DNA from 2 places in the Streptomyces inhibens genome. Region 2 is predicted to be linked to the other one. Evidence: riboswitches for the same ligand, from Rfam matches in the RefSeq annotation. Region 2 holds a riboswitch; the other holds the start of a gene.
What was found. A riboswitch is a leader RNA that binds a small molecule or an ion and turns the genes downstream of it on or off. The one in region 2 is predicted to bind glycine.
Positions count from the first base shown of each region.

Region 1 (8,414 bases), 5.3 Mb from region 2:
AGTCGATTTCGTGGGCGGTGCCTATTTCGGCGCCCATCAGTCGCAGTCGTTTGGTGGTGCGGATGCGTTCGACTTCGTCGTCGGCGCTTTCGACGTCGACGGTGCGGGGGGAGTGGCCTTCCAGGCCCAGGAGGACGGCTTTGGGGGTGCCGTGGCCGTGGCCGGTGGCGCCCAGGGAGCCGAAGAGTTCGGCGCGTACGGAGGTGGTCTGGGCGAGCAGACCGTCCTTCTTGAGGCGTCCGACGAACATCCGGGCGGCGCGCATGGGGCCGACGGTGTGGGAGCTGGAGGGGCCGATGCCGATGGAGAAGAGGTCGAAGACGGAGATGGCCACGGGGGCGGACTCCCTTGTCTGCTCGTGGTGGACGGTGGAGCTATGGGACAGGAGGTACGTTTCTGCGCCGATTGTCGAGCGTAACCCGGACCCGGCGCGGTGCCGTCAGACGGAAACCATCGGGCGTCCGTCGTCGGGGGTAACAGGGGGTGTCGAAGCGGATACGGGAGCGGCGGGGGCGGGGCTGTGCGCGGGTTCCGCGTTGCCCGCCGTCCGGTCGGAAGCGTGGCCGTGGGTCCGGTCGAGCACCGGGTCGGGGCCCGGGAGCCCGGCCCGGTGGGCCGCGATCCCGGCGCGTACGGCCCAGAAGTAGAAGGCCGGCGCCGAGAGGGCGACCAGGGCGATGTCCAGGCCGCCGGGGATGATGCCGCGGCCGCCGAAATCCGGGCTGCCCAGCGCCGACAGGGTCGCCATCCAGACCAGGAAGAGGATCATCCACCAGGCCGGCGCGAACTGCCGCAGCAGCCGCGTCTCGCCCTTGCGCCGCAGCACCAGCGCCGCGATCGGCACGGAGACCAGCGTCAGCAGGGTCACCTTGCCGGTGTCGGGCCACTTCGACCAGTACAGGGCGCAGGCGGCGAAGGCGAAGGTCACGGGGCAGAGGATCGTGGCGGCGGGGAGCCGGAAGGGGCGCGGCAGATTCGGCTTGGTGTGCCGGAAAACACCCACCGCGATCGGGCCGATCAGATACGAGATGACCATGGCCGCCGAGACCACCCCGGCCAGCGCCTGCCAGCTGCGGCCGACGGTGACCAGGAGCAGGGCGGAGAAGCCGAGATTGACCCACATCGCGGGGCGCGCGGTGCCGTACCGCGGGTGCACCGCCGCCAGCTTCTTGGGGAAGAAGCCGGTCTCGGCGAGATTGGTGACCATGTACGCGGCCGAGGCGACGTTGGCGATGTTGGATCCGGCCGGTGAGATGAACGCGCCGAACTGCAGCATCATGACGACCCAGTGCAACATCAGCAGCTGGGCGAGATCGGCGAACGGCGAGCTGAGGTCCACGCCCTGCCAGCCGCCCGCCCGGGCCAGCTGCTCGGGCGGCACCGACCCCAGGAACGCGGTCTGCAGCGCCAGATAGATCACCAGGCCCAGCGAGAGCGCGCCGACCAGGGCGATCGGGATGGCCCGGCCCGGGTTCTTGGCGGCACCGCCGAGGTTGACCACGGCCTGGAAGCCGTTGAAGGCGAAGACCACACCGCAGGTGGTGACGGCGGTGAGCACGGCCGGCCAGCCGTACGGGGCGAAGCCGCCCTGCGAGGTGAAGTTCGAGGTGTGGAAGCCGGACCCGATCAGCGCGAGCACGGCGAGCACCGGGATCGCGAACTTGACCAGGGTGAGGACGGTGTTGGCCCGGGCCAACAGCTGGACCGACCAGTAGCAGGTCAGCCAGAGCGCGACGGTCAGGATCAGCGCCACACCGGTGCCGGAGAGGGTGAGGTGTTGGCCGGCCGGATCGACCAGGTCCTTCGCCCAGGCGAAGCCCCATGACGTCATGTACTGGGTGGCGGCGATCGACTCGATCGGGATGAGCGAGGCGACCGCGATCCATACCGCCCAGCCGGTGAGGAAGCCGAGGACCGGGCCGTGGGAGAGATGGCCGTAGCGGGCCATGCCGCCGGGGATCGGGTAGGCCGAGCCGACCTCCGCGTAGGTCATCGCGATCATGCCGATGAAGACGGCGCCGATCACCCAGGCGAGCAGTGCCGCGGGGCCCGCCACCTGGGCGGCGGCACCGGCGCCGAAGAGCCAGCCGGAGCCGAAGATCGAGCCTATGCCGATCATGATGAGGGCGAAGAGGCTGAGCCCCTTCCGGTCGCCCGCGCTCATGTCCATGGGGTGAGTGGTCCGTCCTGCCGTTGCCGATTGCCCCCTCGCCGTTGAAGGGCCGCTGCCGTGTGCAGCTGACACCTTATTTCTCGCGAATCATCAGAATTCGCCGCGATTTCGCACAAGGGGAAGGGGAAATCGAGCATGCAGACCATGAGCCCGGGACCAACGGCCCCGGGCTCACGGCCCGTTCAGCCTTCGCCCGCCGATCACCGGCGGTGCGAGGGCTCACTGCATGAGACGCGTCACAGCGACGGGTAAAGGGGGAACTTGTCCGCCAGCGCGGTGACCCGGGCCTTGAGGGCTTCGGTGTCGTAGGTGGGCTTGAGTGCCTCGGCGATGATGTCGGCGACCTCGCGGAAGTCTTCGGCCTGGAAGCCGCGGGTGGCCAGTGCCGGGGTGCCGATGCGCAGACCCGAGGTGACCATGGGGGGTCGGGGGTCGTTGGGGATGGCGTTGCGGTTGACGGTGATGCCGACCTCGTGGAGGCGGTCCTCGGCCTGCTGGCCGTCCAGTTCGGAGTCGCGCAGGTCGACCAGGACGAGGTGGACGTCGGTGCCGCCGGACAGGACGGAGACGCCGTGCTGCTTGATGTCGTCCTGGATGAGGCGTTCGGCGAGGATCTTGGCGCCGTCGAGGGTGCGCTGCTGGCGCTCCTTGAATTCTTCGGAGGCGGCGACCTTGAAGGAGACGGCCTTGGCGGCGATGACGTGTTCGAGGGGGCCGCCCTGTTGGCCGGGGAAGACGGCGGAGTTGATCTTCTTGGCGAGTTCCTGGGTGGAGAGGATCACGCCGCCGCGGGGGCCGCCGAGGGTTTTGTGGGTGGTGGTGGTCACGACGTGGGCGTGCGGGACCGGGTTGGGGTGCAGGCCCGCGGCGACGAGGCCGGCGAAGTGGGCCATGTCGACCATGAGGTAGGCGCCGACCTCGTCGGCGATGCGGCGGAAGGCGGCGAAGTCGAGCTGGCGGGGGTAGGCGGACCAGCCGGCGACGATCAGCTTGGGGCGGTGTTCCTTGGCGAGGCGTTCGACCTCTTCCATGTCGACGAGGTTGGTCTTCTCGTCGACGTGGTAGGGGACGACGTTGTAGAGCTTGCCGGAGAAGTTGATCTTCATGCCGTGGGTCAGGTGCCCGCCGTGGGCGAGGTTGAGGCCCAGGATGGTGTCGCCCGGCTTGATGAGGGCGAACATGGCGGCGGCGTTGGCCTGTGCGCCGGAGTGGGGCTGGACGTTGGCGGCTTCGGCGCCGAAGAGGGCCTTGATGCGGTCGATGGCGATCTGTTCGACGACGTCGACGTGTTCGCAGCCGCCGTAGTAGCGGCGGCCGGGGTAGCCCTCGGCGTACTTGTTGGTCAGGACGGAGCCCTGGGCCTCCATGACGGCGACGGGGGCGAAGTTCTCCGAGGCGATCATTTCGAGGGTGGACTGCTGGCGGTGCAGCTCGGCGTCGACGGCGGCGGCGACGTCGGGGTCGAGCTCATGGAGGGAGCTGTTCAGAAGCGACATGAGTCTTTCCTGGAGGAGTCAGGGGCGGGGTGGGGGTCCCCCGCTCGAGCGAAGCCGCGAGTGGGGGAGGGGCCGGACGGCTCAGCCGGTGATGAAGGCGGCGTACTCGTCGGCCGAGAGCAGCTCGCCCGGCTCGCCGCTGATCTTCAGCTTGAACAGCCAACCGCCCTCGAACGGGGCGGAGTTCACCAGCGAGGGGTCGTTGACGACATCCTCGTTGATCTCGACGATCTCGCCGTCGACGGGCGAGTAGAGATCGCTGACCGACTTGGTCGACTCCAGCTCACCGCAGGTCTCGCCCGCCGCGACCGTGGCGCCGACCTCCGGGAGCTGCACGTAGACGACGTCGCCGAGTGCGTTGGCCGCGTGCTCGGTGATGCCGACCGTCGAGACGCCGTCCTCGGCGCCCGACAGCCACTCGTGCTCCTTGCTGTAGCGCAGCTGCTGGGGGTTGCTCATGGCTCGATTCTCCTGTACGCGAGGGTGTGATCGTGAATCGGGGCACTCCCCCAGCTGCCGCTGGGGGACCCCACCCGGACGAAGTCTGGGGGAGGGTCTTGCACAGTGAGACGCGCGGGCGCGCCACTGCCGGGCCTGCCGTGGGTGAACCGCTACTTCTGCCGCTTGTAGAACGGCAGCGCGGTGACCTCGTACGGCTCATGGCTTCCACGGATGTCCACACAGACACCCTCGGTACCCGGTGTGGCGTAGGCCGCGTCGACGTAGGCGATGGCGATCGGCTTGCCGAGCGTGGGGGAGGGGGCGCCGGACGTGACCTCGCCGATGACCGTGCCGTCGGCCGCGACGACCGGGTATCCGGCGCGCGGGACGCGGCGGCCCTGGGCGATCAGACCGACCAGCTTGCGCGGCGGTTGGGTCTCGGCGCGCTCGGCGGCCGCCGCCAGCGCGGCGCGGCCCACGAAGTCACCGCCGTTGGTCGTCTTCTCGAACTTCACGACCCGGCCCAGGCCCGCGTCGAACGGGGTGGTCGCGGTGGTCAGCTCGTGCCCGTACAGCGGCATGCCCGCCTCCAGGCGCAGCGTGTCGCGGCAGGACAGACCGCAGGGGACCAGACCGACGTCCTTGCCGGCCTCGGTCAGCGCCTCCCAGAGGGCGACCGCGTCCGCCGGCCGGACGAACAGTTCGAAGCCGTCCTCGCCGGTGTACCCGGTACGGGCGATCAGCGCGTCGACACCGGCGACCGTGCCGGGCAGGCCCGCGTAGTACTTCAGACCGTCCAGATCGGCGTCCGTGAGCGCCTTGAGGATGCCGGGGGACTCCGGGCCCTGCACCGCGAGCAGCGCGTAGGCGTCCCGGTCGTCGCGGATCGCGGCGTCGAAACCGCCGGCGCGCGCGGTCAGCGCGTCCAGCACCACCTGGGCGTTGGAGGCATTGGCGACGACCATGTACTCCTGGTCGGCCAGGCGGTAGACGATCAGGTCGTCGAGGATGCCGCCCTCGGCCTCACAGATCATGGTGTAGCGGGCGCGGCCGGTCTTGACGCCGCCGATGTTGCCGACCAGCGCATAGTCGAGGAGGTCGGCGGCCTGCGGGCCGGTGACGGTGATCTCGCCCATGTGGGAGAGGTCGAAGAGACCGGCGCGGGTGCGGACGGCGACATGTTCGTCGCGCTCGCTGCTGTAGCGCAGCGGCATGTCCCAGCCGGCGAAGTCGGTCATGGTCGCGCCGAGCGCGCGGTGCGTGGCATCCAGCGCGGTGCGGCGGGGGGCATCTGTCATGGTTCTGGGCTCCCAGGCATGGGTGACAAGACGTTCTCCCCATCTGTCATCGGAACCTGAGAGGTTCACCGGGATCCCACGAACGGACCCGGTTTGCACCTTGGGTGGAGCCGTCCCGTAGGCCGGGCAGTGGCTCGCTTTTCAGATCTGCCTCGCCCGCGCGGTATAGGGGCCTGAGAGATTCAAGGGAGGACTTGCTCCTTCGGCGCCCCGCCGTGGCGGCCGGGGACTCTCCCGCGCGGATTCAAGCGGCCGGTATGGAGTTGGCGGTGCACAGGTGAGCTGAGATGTGCACGTGGCGGCCACATCATTGCACGGGATCGCCGGATACAGGAGACCCGGTCGGCGCACCGCCCACGACGTGGGCAGATCGGACAATCGCCTTGATGGGCATTACCTTTTCTTGACACTCTGCGGGTAAGGGACGGACTCCAACCGGACCAGTAGCGGGCGGGGAGGGCGATCACGGTGCACAGGGAAGCGGCATGCGCGGCCACTGCAGGGGCCGTGCCCCCGGACGCCCTGCCGGTGGCGTCGTCCGCCGGATCCCGGGCCCGGCGCCCGGCGCGGTCCGTCGTCCGCCCGGGGCGCGGCGCCCAGGTCGAGGACCTGCGCGCCGAGGAGACCGGGTCCGCCACCACCGAGCTGCGGTTTCCGGCCGGTGACCTGGTCGTGGTCTCCGGACTGCCGGGCAGCGGCAAGAGCACCCTGATGCATCGCCTCGTGCCACCGCTGGACGGGCACGGCGTCACGGTGCACCGCATCGATTCGCAGGACGTACGCGAGCGCTGGGAGCGCGGCAGGCTGCGCCGGCTGCCCTACGGCCTGTACCGCCCGCTGGTCCGGGCCGCCCACTATCTGGCGCTGCGCCGTGCGCTGCGCTCCGGCGACAGTGTGGTGGTGCACGACTGCGGGACGCTGGCGTGGGTGCGCCGCTGGATCGCGCGGTCGGCAGCGCGCGGTGGCCGCGGGCTGCATCTGGTGCTGCTCGACGTACCGCCCCAGGTGGCGCTGTCCGGCCAGGAGTCGCGGGGGCGCGGGGTATCGGGGTACGCCTTCGCGCGGCACCGCAGGGCGGTGACCCGACTGGTCGACGCGGCGGAGTCGACCCGTCTGCCCAAGGGCTTCGGCTCGGCGGTCCTGCTGGACCGTCGGGCGGCGACCGCACTGGAGACGGTCACTTTCGACTGAGGAGACGGCCGCTTTCGGTCAGCGGCGTGCACCTGTCCCCGGGCCCGCCCCCGCACGCTCCACCTCCCGCTTTCTCGTCTAGTGTTTTCGGCCAGACGGCGCGGTTTTGGAGCGGGTGGGTGCAGATGACTTTTCCGGAGCAGCAGGGGATACCGCAGCTGGCGTGGCCGGCGAATGAGCTCGAAGAGGTGCTGGGCGCTTCGGTCGGGCATCCGGGCGCCGGCGGGCGGATCGTCGAGGTCCTTGGCCGCAGCCGGGTGTGGGTGCCGCTGCCCAACGGCGGTGGCCCGGAGAGCGCCGGGCCCGGCTCCCGCGGCCTCGATCTGCCCACCGTCGAGATCGACGGTGCGGCCTATGTCCCGGTCTTCAGTTCCGAGCAGGAGTTCCTGAGGGTCGTCGGCTCGCACATGTCCTTCACCGTGGCCCCGGCCCGGGAGTTCGCCCGTGGTCTGCCGCCGCGGATCGGTATCGCGGTCAACCCCGACGGCATGATCGGCGTTCCGCTGCCGCCGCCCGCGGTGGCCGAATTGTGCCGGGAGGGGCGTCATGAATCGGGCCCGCTGCCGAGCGGCGGCCGGGTGCGGCTCTTCGAACCGGACTGGCAGGAGGAGCCGGTGGACTTTCTGGCCGCCGCCGGACTGGAGTTCTCCGGCGCCGGAATTGTCCTGAGTGCCCGACGTGCCCTGGCAAGTGTCGAGGGCGACACGCCCGCACTGTTCGTCGGTGTTCAGGTCGCGGCACCCCCCGCCGCACTGCACGACGGCAGCGCCCGCGAGACGGTCCTGGCAGCCCTCGGACGTGCGCTCGGCGCCGTCCCGGTGCCCTGGCCCGTACAGCTCGTCATGCTCGATCTGGCCCAGGGTGACCCGGTCGCGGACTGGATGCTGGAGCGTGTGCGGCCCTTCTACTCTCCGCACCACTCGTAAGCTGGTTGGATGACGGGCGGGCGCACCCACACGTGCCCTGCTGACAGAAGGGACGGACACGTGAGCGCGGGTGCGCATCAGGGACCGGCGGCGGCCGGACAGCTGGAGCAGCTGCTACAGCAGGTCTCGCCCGGCCGTTACGACGCCTATGAGGCGCTGCTGCAGGCACTCGCCGCCGGCCAGGTCTGGATGCTGCTCTGGCACGGCCGGGCCGGTATGCCCGATGCGCAGTACGGAAACATGGAGGTCGACGGCCTCGGCTATGCGCCGTGTGTGACCTCGGCGCCCGAACTCGCCGCCTCCGGCTGGAACCGCGACCACGAAGTCGTCACCGGCGTCGAGATCGCCGCTTCGCTCTTCCCCGACCGCTGGGGCCTGTGGCTGAATCCGCACGCTCCCGGCGGTGGTGTCGGCATCCCCTGGCTGGATCTGCGCCGTATCGCCGGCGGCCTCGACCGGCTGCCCGCCGGACCGCTGCGGATCTCGGAACCGGTCATCGACATTCCGCAGTTCTACGCCCTGCTCGCCCAGAACGCCCACCGTACGCCCGCCGTACGGTCGTTGCGCCGGGCCTGGGTACAGCCCGCGCTCGGCGCCCCTTATCTGGCGATCGGGCTGGATCTGTACGACACCGGCCAACAATCGGTGGATTCGGTGCGGTTGATGATCCAGCAGTCGATCGGTGCGGTTCCGGACGGCTTGCCGGTCTCCACGGTCGCGATGAACGACGAGTACGACCCGGTCGGGATGTGGATGCGGGCCTCCGCCCGACCCTTCTTCGACCGCGACGGCTACGCCCAGCCGTCGGCCGTCGCGCCCGCGCCCTCGTACGGCTACGGCTACCCGCGCCCTTACTGACAGTCTGTCTCCGACTCCCGACCGTGCCACT
Region 1 is NZ_CP084681.1:6,812,841-6,821,254, forward strand. It holds gene KI385_RS30935 (L-serine ammonia-lyase) at 1-334, opposite strand, end outside; gene KI385_RS30940 (APC family permease) at 440-2,170, opposite strand; gene glyA (serine hydroxymethyltransferase) at 2,410-3,669, opposite strand; gene gcvH (glycine cleavage system protein GcvH) at 3,751-4,128, opposite strand; gene gcvT (glycine cleavage system aminomethyltransferase GcvT) at 4,281-5,408, opposite strand; glycine riboswitch at 5,442-5,559, opposite strand; glycine riboswitch at 5,560-5,655, opposite strand; gene KI385_RS30960 (AAA family ATPase) at 5,916-6,599, shown strand; gene KI385_RS30965 (enhanced serine sensitivity protein SseB) at 6,725-7,525, shown strand; gene KI385_RS30970 (enhanced serine sensitivity protein SseB C-terminal domain-containing protein) at 7,586-8,383, shown strand.
Region 1: linked by a shared signal. The riboswitch ahead of gcvT (glycine cleavage system aminomethyltransferase GcvT) and the one ahead of gcvP (aminomethyl-transferring glycine dehydrogenase) in region 2 are both predicted to bind glycine.

Region 2 (8,414 bases):
ATCGGCAGGATGCCGGCCGAACCCCAGGGGGCCGCGGAGATCGGCCCGACGCCCGTCTCGGGGCCCGCGGTGGGCTGCAGCGGGTGGTTGGGCAGGTACGGCGCCAGGTGGGCGCGCACGCCGACCGGGCCGACACCGGGGCCACCGCCGCCGTGCGGGATGCAGAACGTCTTGTGCAGGTTGAGGTGCGAGACATCGCCGCCGAACTTGCCGGGCTCGGCGAGCCCCACCAGCGCATTGAGGTTGGCGCCGTCGACGTAGACCTGGCCGCCGGCGTCGTGCACCGCCGCACAGATCTGGGTGATGTGCTCCTCGAACACGCCGTGCGTGGAGGGGTAGGTGACCATCAGGACCGCGAGCTCGTCACGGTACTTCTCGATCTTGGCGTGCAGATCGTCGGCGTCGACCTCGCCGTCCTCACCGGTCTTGACGACGACGACCTTCATGCCGGCCATGACGGCGCTGGCGGCGTTGGTGCCGTGCGCCGAGGACGGGATCAGGCAGACGGTGCGCTGCTCGTCGCCGTTGGCGCGGTGGTAGGCACGCACGGCCAGCAGACCGGCCAGCTCACCCTGCGATCCGGCGTTCGGCTGGATGGAGACCTTGTCGTAGCCGGTGACCGTGGCCAGCCGCTCCTCCAGCTCCTGGATCAGCGTGAGGTAGCCCTGGGCCTGCGCGGCCGGCGCGAAGGGGTGCAGCTGGCCGAACGCGGGCCAGGTGACCGGCTCCATCTCGGTGGTGGCGTTCAACTTCATCGTGCAGGAGCCGAGCGGGATCATTCCGCGGTCCAGCGCGTAGTCCTTGTCGGCGAGCGTGCGCAGGTAGCGCAGCATCGCGGTCTCGGAACGGTGCTGGTGGAAGACCGGGTGGGTGAGGTACTCGTCCGAGCGCAGCAGCGTCTGCGGCAACGTCTCGGCGACGGCCGCGTCCAGCTGCTCGACGTCGCCCTGCACGCCGAAGGCGCCCCAGACACCGGCCAGCTGCGCGCGGCCGGTGGTCTCGTCACAGGCGATGCCGACCAGGTCCGCGTCGGCCTGCCAGAGGTTGACACCGGCCTCGCGGGCGGCGGCGACGACCTCGGCGGCCCGGCCGGGCACCCGCGCGGTCAGCGTGTCGAAGTACGCACCGTGCACGATCTCCACCCCGCCGGCCCGCAGGCCCTCGGCGAGGACGGCGGCGTAGCGGTGGGTGCGCCGGGCGATGGTCCGCAGGCCCTCGGGGCCGTGGTAGACGGCGTACATGCCGGCCATGACGGCGAGCAGCACCTGTGCGGTGCAGATGTTGCTGGTGGCCTTCTCACGGCGGATGTGCTGCTCACGCGTCTGCAGCGCGAGGCGGTAGGCCTTGTTGCCGTCGGCGTCGACGGAGACGCCCACCAGGCGGCCGGGCAGGCTGCGGGCGAACCGCTCGCGTACGGCCATGAAGCCGGCGTGCGGTCCGCCGAAGCCCATCGGGACGCCGAAGCGCTGGGTCGTGCCGACGGCGATGTCCGCGCCGAGCTCGCCGGGCGAGGTCAGCAGCGTCAGGGCGAGCAGATCGGCGGCCATGGTGACGATCGCGCCCAGCTCGTGGGCCTGCTCGATCACGGCGCGCGGGTCGCGGACCGCGCCGGAGGCGCCCGGGTACTGCAGCAGCACGCCGAACACACCGCGCTCGGCGATCTCGGCGGGAATGCCCTCGGTCAGGTCCGCGACCACGACCTCGACGCCGGTCGGCTCGGCGCGGGTCTCGATCACGGCGATGGTCTGCGGCAGACAGTCGGCGTCGACCAGGAAGACGCCCTGCTTGACCTTGCCGATACGGCGGGAGAGCGCCATCGCCTCGGCGGCGGCGGTGCCCTCGTCCAGGAGGGAGGCGCCGGAGGTGGGCAGTCCGGTCAGGTCGGCGACCATCGTCTGGAAGTTCAGCAGCGCCTCCAGGCGGCCCTGCGAGATCTCCGGCTGGTAGGGCGTGTACGCCGTGTACCAGGCCGGGTTCTCCATGACGTTGCGCAGGATCACCGGCGGGGTGAACGTGCCGTAGTAGCCGAGCCCGATCATGGACGACAGCACCTGGTTGCGGTCCGCCAGGCCCCGCAGTTCCTGGAGGACCTCGGCCTCGGTACGGCCCTGCGGCAGGCCGAGCGCCTCGGCGCTCTTGATCACATCGGGTACGGCGGCGTCGGTGAGCTCGTCCAGCGACCCGAATCCGACGTGCGCGAGCATCTTCGCCTGCGCCTCGTGGTCGGGACCGACGTGGCGGTGCTCGAAGGGGATGCCGCGCTCCAGCTCGGTCAAGGAGATGCGATTGGTGGTCATCTGCGGGGGCCTCCTGGTCGGTACGACCTTCGAGGGGCACCACGGCGTGGGTGCCCGGACGGCCTCCCCCTCTGTCATCTCAACCTGAGAGCTTCACCGGCCCGCGCGAGGCGGCCCGGCTTTCACCGTCGGTGAGGAGGGGTCCCGGCGCTGTGCCTGTCCGTGGCCCGCCCTGCTTTCCAGAGTGACCTCGTCCATGCGGTACGTGTGCCTGAGAGATTCCGGGGAGGATTTGCTCCTTCGGCGCCCTGGTCGCGAACGACAAAGGACTCTCCCGCATGGGGTCTACGGCCATTGGCCAGCCTACCAGCGCGCCACTCGAAGGATCCTTCGAGTGGCCGAGGCATGAAATGTGCCGTTTGGTAGTTGTCACAGGGCAGTTGCGACCAATTGGAGGGGCCGTGCAAACCGATATCGATCCCCGAAGCCTGATCGGCCGCAAAGCGTTCGACCGGAACGGCGCGAAAATAGGCACCATCGACGAGGTGTATCTCGACGACGCGACGGGGGAACCGGAGTGGGCGGCCGTACGCACCGGACTCTTCAGCCGGGATGCGTTCGTGCCCCTGGAGCCCAGCAAGATGATCGGCGAGAGCCTGCACATTCCCTACGACCGCAAGCTGATCAAGGACGCCCCGGACTTCGGCGTGGGCCGCCACCTCTCCCCCGAACAGGAACTCCAGCTCTACCACCACTACCGACTGGATATCTCCTCCCCCGACTCGGATCCGGTGTCCTCCAACGGCTCCGGCGACAAGGACTTCGGCAAGATCGCCGGCTCGGAGGACTGAGCACCACCCGGCTCCCCGCCCACCAGCGGCAGGGGCTCCCCCGGCCGCAGGGCCGGATCCTCGACGGCAAAGGTCCGCACCCTCCCCGGTGCGGACCACGGCGTTTCGAAGCGGACGGTCACTCTCCCCACCCCGCTTCCCTGCACCCACCCGGCGCCGAACTCGTCGTGCACCACATCCAGCCCCGGATGCCAGCGGCGCGGCCGCTCCTCCTCGGACTCCCGCTCACCGCTCTCGCCCCCGACCGGCTCCGGTGCCGCCTTGGCCAGCTCCTCGGCCTCCCGCTCCGTCGCCAGCTGGGCGAACAGATCCTCCTGCGTGAAATCGGCCAGCCCGCTGACCCCCACGCCCAGCAGCCGCACCCCGCCCGTGGTGTCCACCAGCTCCAGCAGCCGCACGGCCGCCTCCCGTACGACCGCGGGGTCGTCGGTGGGCCCGCGCAGCGTCTCGGAGCGGGTCAGCGTCGAGAAGTCGTAGTTACGCACCTTGATCACTACCGTGCGCCCGGAGCGCCCGGCCGCCCGTAGCCGCTGGACACAGCGGTCCGCCAGCCGCAGCACCTCGGTCCGCACCCGCGTCCGGTCGGTCAGATCGACCTCGAAGGTGTCCTCGACGGAGATGGACTTCGCGTCCCGCTCCGCCACCACCGGCCGGTCGTCCTGGCCCAGCGCCATCGCATACAGCCCTGCGCCGTGCGCCTTGCCCAGCAGCCGCACCAGCTCCGCCTCGCCGGCCTCCGCGGTCTCCGCGACGGTGTGGATCCCGGCCCGGCGCAACGTCTCGGCCGTCGCGGGGCCCACCCCGGGCAGCGTCCGCACCGTCATCGGCCCCAGCAGCTCCCGCTCGGTGCCGGGCTCGATCACCACCAGGCCGTCCGGCTTGGCGGCCTCCGACGCGATCTTTGCGAGCATCTTGGCGCCCGCGAGCCCCACCGAGCCGGTCAGGCCCGTCGCCGACCGGATGTCCCGCCGCAGCCGCTCCCCCACGGCCCGTACGGCGGCCGTCTCGGCCGGCACCCCGCCCGCTTCCAGATCCACGAACGCCTCGTCCAGGCTCAGCGGCTCCACGAGCGGCGACAGCGCATGCAGCAGCTCCATCACCGCCTCACTCACTTGGCGGTACAGGGTGAAGCGAGGAGTGAGATAAGCGGCGTTGGGACACAGCCGGCGCGCCTGGGCCGTGGGCATCGCCGAGCGGACGCCGAAGACCCGGGCTTCGTACGACGCCGTGGCGACCACTCCGCGCGGCCCGATCCCGCCGACCACCACGGGCTTGCCGCGCAGGCTCGGCTTGGCCGCCTGCTCGGCGGCCGCATAGAACGCATCCATGTCCAGATGCAGGATCGTCGGCGCGGCTCTCACATGTCCGATGCTCCCGCATGGCACTGACAATCGACCCGATGCCGGGCCGGGACCTGTGTGCGGGGCTCAGCCGGCCCGGTGGCGCCGCCGCGCCAGCTCGTCGTGCGGGTTCTTCCCGATCAGCGTCTCGCCGGTGTCCACGCGCTCTCCGTGCAGCTGTGACAGCGCGCCCTCCACGTCCCGCCACACCACGCCCACAGCGATCCCGAAGACGCCCTGACCGCCCTGGAGGAGATCCACGACCTGGTCGGGCGAGGTGCACTCGTAGACCGTGGCGCCGTCGCTCATCAGCGTCATCCGCGTCAGATCCGCCAGCCCGCGCGAGCGCAGATGCTGGACGGCGGTGCGGATGTTCTGCAGCGACACCCCGGTGTCCAGCAGCCGCTTGACGATCTTCAGGACGACGACGTCCCGGAAGCTGTAGAGCCGCTGGGTGCCGGAGCCGTACGCGGGCCGGATGCTCGGCTCCACCAGGCCGGTACGCGCCCAGTAGTCGAGCTGCCGGTAGGTGATCCCCGCTGCCGCACATGCGGTCGGGCCGCGATAGCCGATGTTCTGCGCCTCGCAGTCCCCCGACACCGCCGCGGCCGGTGCCGCGGCACGGTTCGCTGCCGCGCCCGCGTGGAGCGGCAACGCCCCTTCGGCCGCCATACCGTCGCCGGTGATTGCCACGCCGCCCTCCGTCCTCCACGTCCCGGACGGGACCTGCCATATCGACGGTATGCAGTCACTCGGGGTGCGTCAACGATCGCCGCGCTCGCCACGCCGAGTGATAATCACCCTACGAGTGGTTTCTCGTGACCTCGCGCGGGGAATGGCTAAATAGTTTGGCCGGAATCATTCGCTTCGCCCGGCCGGCGTCACTGACTGTTGGTGCCGAAGTCCTCGGGTGAGATCTGGTCGAGGAACTCGCGGAACTTCTCCACCTCGTCCTCCTGCTCGTCCGGGATGGCGATCCCCGCGTCGTCCAGCACACCGTCGGTACCGAAGATCGGCGTTCCGGTGCGCAGCGCCAGCGCTATGGCATCGGACGGACGCGCGCTGACCTCGACTCCACTGGCGAAGACCAATTCGGCATAGAAAACCCCCTCGCGCAGGTCCGTGATGCGGACCTGCGTCAGCTCCTGACCCACCGCTTCGAGCACGTCCTTGAAAAGGTCGTGCGTCAGCGGCCTGGCAGGGACCATGCCCTGCTGGGCAAAGGCGATGGCGGTGGCCTCCCCTGGCCCGATCCAAATGGGCAAGTATCGGTCGCCTCCCACCTCCCGCAGGAGCACGATCGGTTGGCTGGAAGGCATTTCCACCCGGACACCCACGACGTCGAGCTCGTTCACACAGCAACCCTAGGACGTGCCCGGCAGGTTTGGGTAGTCGGGCACTCTTTTGCTCACGGCAGCTGGACCCGCAGAGCGCTCTGCACCAGCGCCGCATGCAGCCGTACGGACAGCGTTGCCAGCTCCCTGGCAGTGGCTTCGGCATGGGCCCTGGTCTGCGGATTACGGTGCCGCCGAAGGGGTGCAACGACCTGCTCGACCAGCCCCGCCTCGCGCTCGGCGGCAGCCTTCACGGCGCGCAGATGCCGCGGTTCGAGACCGAAACGCCCCAGGTCCGCGACAAGTTTGGCCACGGTGACGGCCTCGATGTCGTATCCGCCGTCCGCATGGGGGACGATGAGTCCGTACGACTCCCAGTCGGCGAGCGCCGCCTCGTCCACCTCGGCGGCGGCCAACAGGTCGGCCCGGCCGATCCGGGCAGCCGTAGGGCGCTCCTCGCCCACATCGTGCACGCCCTCGACGAGATCCCGGGAGGGCGCGGCGGCCGGCGCGGGCAGCTGTACCTGCTCACCACGCTCCAGGGCGTCCAGATGCTCCCGGATGACCTTCAGCGGCAGATAGTGGTCCCGCTGCATCCGCAGGACGCTCGCCAGCCGCTCCACGTCCGCCGGCGTGAATTTGCGGTACCCGGAAGGTGTGCGCTTCGGCTCGACCAGCCCCTCGGCCTCCAGGAAGCGGATCTTGGAGATGGTGACCTCGGGGAACTCCTCGCGCAGCACATTGAGCACCGTGCCGATGCTCACCGGCTTGCCGTCCGAGGAGGCGGTGCCGGCGAAACCGGCACCGCCTTTCGGTGTATGGCGCATATGCCTTCCCTGGCCGGTCAGATACCGGCGCCTCGCTGGCTCGCGTAGAAGACCAGGCGGTACTTGCCGATCTGGACCTCGTCGCCGTTCGCGAGGGCGACGGAGTCGATCCGCTCACGATTGACGTAGGTGCCGTTGAGGCTGCCGACGTCGGCGACCGTGAAGAGCCCGTCCGGGCCACGACGGAATTCCACATGACGGCGCGAGACCGTCACATCGTCGAGGAAGATGTCGCTCTGCGGATGCCGGCCCGCCGTCGTCAGCTCACCGTCCAGAAGGAAGCGGCTGCCCGAATTCGGACCCCGGCGGACGACCAGCAGCGCCGAACCCAACGGCAGGGCATCGACGGCCGCCTGGGCCTCGGGGGACAGTGACGGCGTCAGGGTCTGCCCCGTCGCCTCCGAGTCGTAGGCCTCCAGCCCCGAAATGGAGATCGTCGACGTCGTCTCGGACGCCCGCTCGGGCTGAGCGCCCGGGCGCAGCGGCGCTCCACAGTTCGAGCAGAACCGGCTCGCCTCGGCGTTCCGGTGCCCACACCTCGTACAAACCGGCAAGGCCAACCCTCCACCCGTGCGTGAGGTTGATGGTTCCTGGGAACCTATGCGGCCGGACCCGGAGGGGTCAACAGAACCCGCGCCGTGCCCCCCGGACGGACCGCTGACCTCATCACGGAAGAGCGGACGGTCCTCGGCCGCACCGCTCTCGTCGGGCTGGCGCGGAGCGCGGTGCCGCGCGGAGCCGCTGCCGCCCTCCTGGCGTGCGCTCTTTCCGAACAGCTTTCCAAACAACTTCACGGGCGATTCCCCTTGTACGAAACAGACCCGCCCGTGGGGCAGGACGAACCCTCGATGCACACATCGACCCATCCGGACATCCTGTAAACGTCCGTGGCCTTCAGACAGTTTCCACCACACACCACACGCACGGTGCGTCGACCCCCCGCTACCTCATGCCCTCGCCGGGCACTCGACATACCTGTACGCCTCACTGCGATGACGACCGAGCGTAGTCAGGCCGCTTCGCCTCTCGCAAGGCGTTCACAATGATCTTCTCTTCACGGGTCACAGACACCTTGGCCTGCTCCTTTTCCAGCGTCTGAACCACTCCACCGGGGATGTTCAGCGCCGGTTCCAGGTCCTCCGGCTTACCGATGACCTTGAAGTGGTACGGCTGCATGACGCGCTTGCCGTCGATCTGCACCCCACCCCGGATGTCCGAGAGATAGGTGTTCGCGACGACCCGGACGTCATTGACCTGGATGGCCTCGGCGCCGGCCGCCCGCAGCTCCTGGATCGTGTCCAGCAGCTTGTCCGCCTCGACGGAGTGCGTCGGGTCATCGATGGTCAGGTTGATGCCGGGCCCTTGTGCCGCGACGGTCCCGGCCAGCACGCCCAGCTGCTGTTCCTTCTCCACGGTCTGCTTACGGGCCTCCTCGGCCTGGTCCGAGCTGTTCTCCAGCTCGGTCTTCTGCCCTTCCAGGCGCCGCTGTTCGTCCGTCAACCGCTGGGAGCGATTGTCCAGCTCGTCCAGAATGCGCACCAAGTCCTCCTGGCGCGCACCTCGCAGCGCACTGCTGTCACTTGTGGAACGTACCTGAATCGCCAGACCGAGGCCGAGAATGAACAGGAGCAACGCAACGATCAGTTGAGCCCGGGTCAGCCGAGGCGGCCACAGGCTCGCAACAAGCCGCTCCCGACCGGTCTTCGGGCGTTCCGTGCTCCCGTCATCGGCGACCGCGTCCGGAGTTGAGGAGTCTGCCCCTTTACCCTTCTTCTGTCCAGTACTGTCCGGTTCCTGGGCTTCGGTCCCGTCACCCGTCGCCGGC
Region 2 is NZ_CP084681.1:1,535,473-1,543,886, forward strand. It holds gene gcvP (aminomethyl-transferring glycine dehydrogenase) at 1-2,297, opposite strand, end outside; glycine riboswitch at 2,487-2,584, opposite strand; gene KI385_RS07230 (PRC-barrel domain-containing protein) at 2,699-3,088, shown strand; gene KI385_RS07235 (DNA polymerase IV) at 2,992-4,449, opposite strand; gene KI385_RS07240 (MerR family transcriptional regulator) at 4,516-5,121, opposite strand; gene KI385_RS07245 (bifunctional nuclease family protein) at 5,310-5,783, opposite strand; gene ftsR (transcriptional regulator FtsR) at 5,837-6,589, opposite strand; gene KI385_RS07255 (FHA domain-containing protein) at 6,607-7,455, opposite strand; gene KI385_RS07260 (DUF881 domain-containing protein) at 7,574-8,414, opposite strand, start outside.